DNA from 2 places in the Streptomyces sp. NPDC001204 genome. Region 2 is predicted to be linked to the other one. Evidence: riboswitches for the same ligand, from Rfam matches in the RefSeq annotation. Region 2 holds a riboswitch; the other holds the start of a gene.
The links. A riboswitch is a leader RNA that binds a small molecule or an ion and turns the genes downstream of it on or off. The one in region 2 is predicted to bind cobalamin.

Region 1 (2,193 bases), on a different contig from region 2:
CCGGCACCCGGGTCCTCAGCCTGGAGCCGCGCACGCTCGACGACGTACTGGACTGCCTGGTCACCGTCGGCGACCTGCTCGGCGTGCGTGAGCGCGCGCAGCGTCGCCGGGCCGAGCTGCGGGACCGCCTCGACCGGGTCCGCGGCGCGGTCGCCGGCCTCGGCCGGCCCCGGGTCGTGGCGATCGAGTGGCTCGACCCGCTGTGGCCCGCCGGGCACTGGGTGCCCGAGCAGATCACCACCGCCGGGGGCGAGCCCCTCCTCGCCGCGCCCGGCGAGCACACCGAGCCGGTGACCTGGGAGGCGGTACGCGCCGCACAGCCGGACGTGGTCCTCGTCCTGCCGTGCGGCTTCCCGCCTGAACGCACCCTGCGGGAGGCCGAGTTGCTCACCGGGCTGCCCGGGTGGACGGATCTGCCCGCCGTTCGGTCCGGCCGCGTCTGGGTACTGGACGGACCGTCCTACTTCAACCGGCCGGGGCCACGGGTGGTACGCGGGGCGGAGGTGCTCGCCCAGATCATGCACGGGGTACCGGCCGGCGAGTCGGTCACACCGGCCGAGGCACGTCCGTTCCCCGGCCGGTGAAGACGGTCGGCCTCCCCGCGCGTGCAGGCCTCCCCGCGTGTGCGGGCCTCCCCGCCCGTGCGGGCGTCACGAGGTCGTGGGACGCCGTGGCGGCGTGATGGCGTAGAGGCCGAGGATGTCCGGCAGGGGAGCCACTCCCGGGCCGCCGGCGCGTACCCAGGCGACGATGTCCTCGGTCGCGTCCTCGTCGTTGACGAGCCCGAGCCAGACCGGTCGCGCACCGGCGGTCCGGCCCGCGGCGGACGGCTGGACCACGATGACGTTCGCCTGCTCGCACACGTCGAGGCAGTCGGAGATGCGCACCGGCACCTCCGCACGCAGCCGCGCGGTCTGCGCCGCGTGATCGACCCCGATCACCTTGGGGCTGCCGCAGCAGCAGTCCCGGCACACGACGACCCGGCACGGCACCGAACCGCTCCCCGCCACGGCACTGTCCGGCGCCTCGTCCGTCGGCTTTTCGGGCACGCCGCACCACTCCCCTCCCGGGGAGATCCGCCCCGGTGTCGATCGAGGAGGCGACCGCGTGAGTCTCCTGGCTCCCGGGTCGTCACTCGTCCCGCCTTCCCACCCCGGGCGGGGGCAGTGGCCTTCCGGAACTCGCTCACCGGTCACAGTGGCGGGACCGCGCCGGATTCACACCGGCTTCCTCGGACCGCCGTCGCCATATGTCGCCGACCATCATCCCATTGCTATTCGCTCACGGGGGAACGGTCGCTTCGCTCATTGCTGGCACTGGGGGCACCAGACCGTGCGGCGTCCGCCGACGCGGTTCGAGCACAGGGGCCACCCGCAGCGAGGGCACGTCGGCTCGCGGTCGTCCCGGTGCCCGGTGAGCCAGGAACGGCGCGGCGGCACGCACCCGGCACGCACGGAGGTCTCAAGGACCCGGCCCATCCCCGCATGGATACGCCGAAGCGCGGTCTCGCCCAGGTCCCGCGCCGGGGTCCGCGGTGCCACCCGGGCCCGCCAGAGGATCTCGTCGCACAGGAGGTTCCCGAGACCCGCGATCACGGACTGGTCCATCAGCGCGCTCTTGACGGCGCGCCGTCGTCCCGACAGCAGCTCCCTCAATTCCGCTCCGCTCAGAGTGAGCGCGTCGGGCCCCAGACCGTCCGTGATCCGTGCGACCTGCGTGTCGTCGGCCAACTGCACGCCTTGGAGCTTGCGTTGATCGCGGTAGCGCAGGTGCCGGGAGTCGTCGAGCGTCAGCACGACGCGGTCGTGCGGTGCGAGGGGCTCGTCCGGGGCACAGCACCGCAGCGATCCCGTCATACCGAAGTGCCAGACCAGTACGCGACCGCCGTCATCCACCGGCACGAACAACCACTTTCCGTGCCGCCACGCCTCCCCCAGACGCCTGCCTTTCAACTCCCTCCGCAGCCGCTGCGCGCTGACACCTCGCAACACCCCCGTGTCCCGCACCTCGACGTCCGTGACACACCGCCGCCGGCCGCAGGTCATCAGCACCTCGCGGAATCCCTCGACATCCGGCAGTTCGGGCATGCGTGCGTCCGGGCTCTTCGTCGTACGGTCGTCGGACCGCCGTACGCGCTGACGGGTACCCGTGGAGAACGAGCCCACGCGCTCGGCACCCTGCTCCGGGACGTCA
Region 2 (2,193 bases):
TCTGACGGCGTTCGTGCTCAACGCGGCCGTCGCGGTGGTCCTGACGCTCGTGCTGAGGGCGGTCAAGGCGCCTGAGGGCGTGGACGAGACCCGGCCGGAGGACTACACGGCGGACGCCGGCGACCCGGGCGTCGAGGTGGAACTCCCGCCGGCCACGGCGGCGGCCCCGCACTGACGACCAGGAGGCGCATCCGACGGGCCGCCGGAGAAATCCGGCGGCCCGTCGCCGTGCCCGTGCGGCACACTCGGGCGCATGGACATCGTGATCCGGCCGGTGGAACCCGGCGAGTACGGCACCCTCGGTGAGATCACCGCGCAGGCCTACCTCCGGGACGGGCTCCTCGACTTCGGTGAGAGCGACGAGTATCTCGGCGAGCTGCGGGACGTGGCCAAGCGGGCGGCCGCCGCCGAGGTACTGGTGGCGGTGGCGGACGGGGAGGTGCTCGGCGGCGTGACCTTCGTCCCCGGCACGGGCCCCATGGCCGACCTCGCCGGTCCCGGGGAGACCGAGATACGGATGCTCGCGGTCGGGCACGCGGCGCGCGGCCGAGGCGTCGGCGAGGCCCTCGTACGGGCCTGTCTGGACCGGGCACGGGCCGTGGAGGGCTGTGTCCGCGTGGTGCTGTCCACCCAGAGCTCCATGCACACCGCCCACCGCATCTACGAGCGTCTGGGCTTCGTCCGCACGCCGGGCCGGGACTGGAACCCCCTCCCGCACCTGGACGACATCATGCTGCTGACCTACGAGTTGACATTCTGACACGTACCGGAAGCGACACGGCACAACATATGGGGGTGCCCGACTCACTCAGCACAAGATGTATGCTCGTGCTCGCTGTCGCCGCAGGGGAATCCGGTGCGAATCCGGAACTGTCCCGCAACGGTGTACTCGTGCGCGTATGCCCCCATGGGCCGCCACGAGCGTCAGTCCGAGGACCTGCCGACAGTGCGCCCGGCCGTCCGGTCCGGGTGCCCTGACGTCCGGGCTTCGTGGAATGGGCCGGTGGACGCGGCGCCGCGTGCGCTCGTGTGCTGCCCCCTGCCCTCGGCGAGGCCCCGTGCCGAGCGAGGGAGAGCTCCAACGTGACCATCGCGCCAGCAGACCCGGTTTCAGCCACAGCTCCGGAAACCGACGGTCCAGGTGCCGTACTGCTGCGGACCCTGACCGAGCTGACCGCCGACCTCCCCGACGCCGACCCCGGCCGGGTCGCCGCCGCCGCGCTGCGCGGCCGGTCGGCACGGGCCGACGAGGCCGAGTTGCGCGAGCTGGCCACGGAGGCGGCCGCCGGGCTCATCTCCGAGGACCCCGCCTACTCCCGGCTCGCGGCCAGGCTGCTGACCCTCGCCATCCGCGCCGAGGCCGCCTCCCAGGGCGTCGTGTCCTTCACCGACTCCGTCGCCGTCGGCCACCGCGAGGGCCTTCTCGCCGACCGGACCGCCGAGTTCGCACACCGGTACGCCGACCGCCTCGACGCGCTGATCGACCCGGGCGCCGACGACCGCTTCGGCTACTTCGGCCTGCGCACCCTGCACAGCCGGTACCTGCTGCGGCACCCGATCACCCGCAAGGTGATCGAGACGCCGCAGCACTTCCTGCTGCGGGTCGCGGCGGGTCTCGCGCAGGACGACACCGCACGGTCGGCCGACGAGGTCGAGGCGCTCTACGGGCTGATGAGCCGCCTCGACTACCTGCCCTCCTCCCCCACGCTCTTCAACTCCGGTACGCGTCACCCCCAGATGTCGTCCTGCTACCTGCTCGACTCCCCCAGGGACGAGCTGGACTCGATCTACGAGCGCTACCTCCAGGTCGCGCGGCTGTCCAAGCACGCCGGCGGCATCGGCATCGCCTACTCCCGCATCCGCTCCCGCGGTTCGCTGATCCGCGGCACCAACGGGCACTCCAACGGCATCGTGCCGTTCCTGAAGACCCTGGACGCCTCGGTGGCCGCCGTGAACCAGGGCGGCCGGCGCAAGGGTGCCGCCGCGGTCTACCTGGAGACCTGGCACTCGGACATCGAGGAGTTCCTGGAGCTGCGCGACAACACCGGTGAGGACGCCCGCCGTACGCACAACCTCAACCTCGCGCACTGGGTCCCGGACGAGTTCATGCGCCGGGTGAACGCCGACGGGCAGTGGTCGCTGTTCTCCCCCTCGGACGTGCCGGAGCTGACCGACCTGTGGGGCGAGGAGTTC

Region 1: another riboswitch for cobalamin. It lies ahead of ACWC91_RS08045 ((2Fe-2S) ferredoxin domain-containing protein); the one in region 2 lies ahead of ACWC91_RS01005 (ribonucleoside-diphosphate reductase subunit alpha).

The regions. Positions count from the first base shown of each region.
Region 1 is NZ_JBSFJL010000004.1:173,797-175,989, reverse strand. It holds gene ACWC91_RS08050 (cobalamin-binding protein) at 1-584, shown strand, start outside; gene ACWC91_RS08045 ((2Fe-2S) ferredoxin domain-containing protein) at 651-1,049, opposite strand; cobalamin riboswitch at 1,088-1,279, opposite strand; gene ACWC91_RS08040 (Fpg/Nei family DNA glycosylase) at 1,305-2,087, opposite strand.
Region 2 is NZ_JBSFJL010000001.1:216,482-218,674, forward strand. It holds gene mctP (monocarboxylate uptake permease MctP) at 1-175, shown strand, start outside; gene ACWC91_RS01000 (GNAT family N-acetyltransferase) at 254-760, shown strand; cobalamin riboswitch at 823-959, shown strand; gene ACWC91_RS01005 (ribonucleoside-diphosphate reductase subunit alpha) at 1,084-2,193, shown strand, end outside.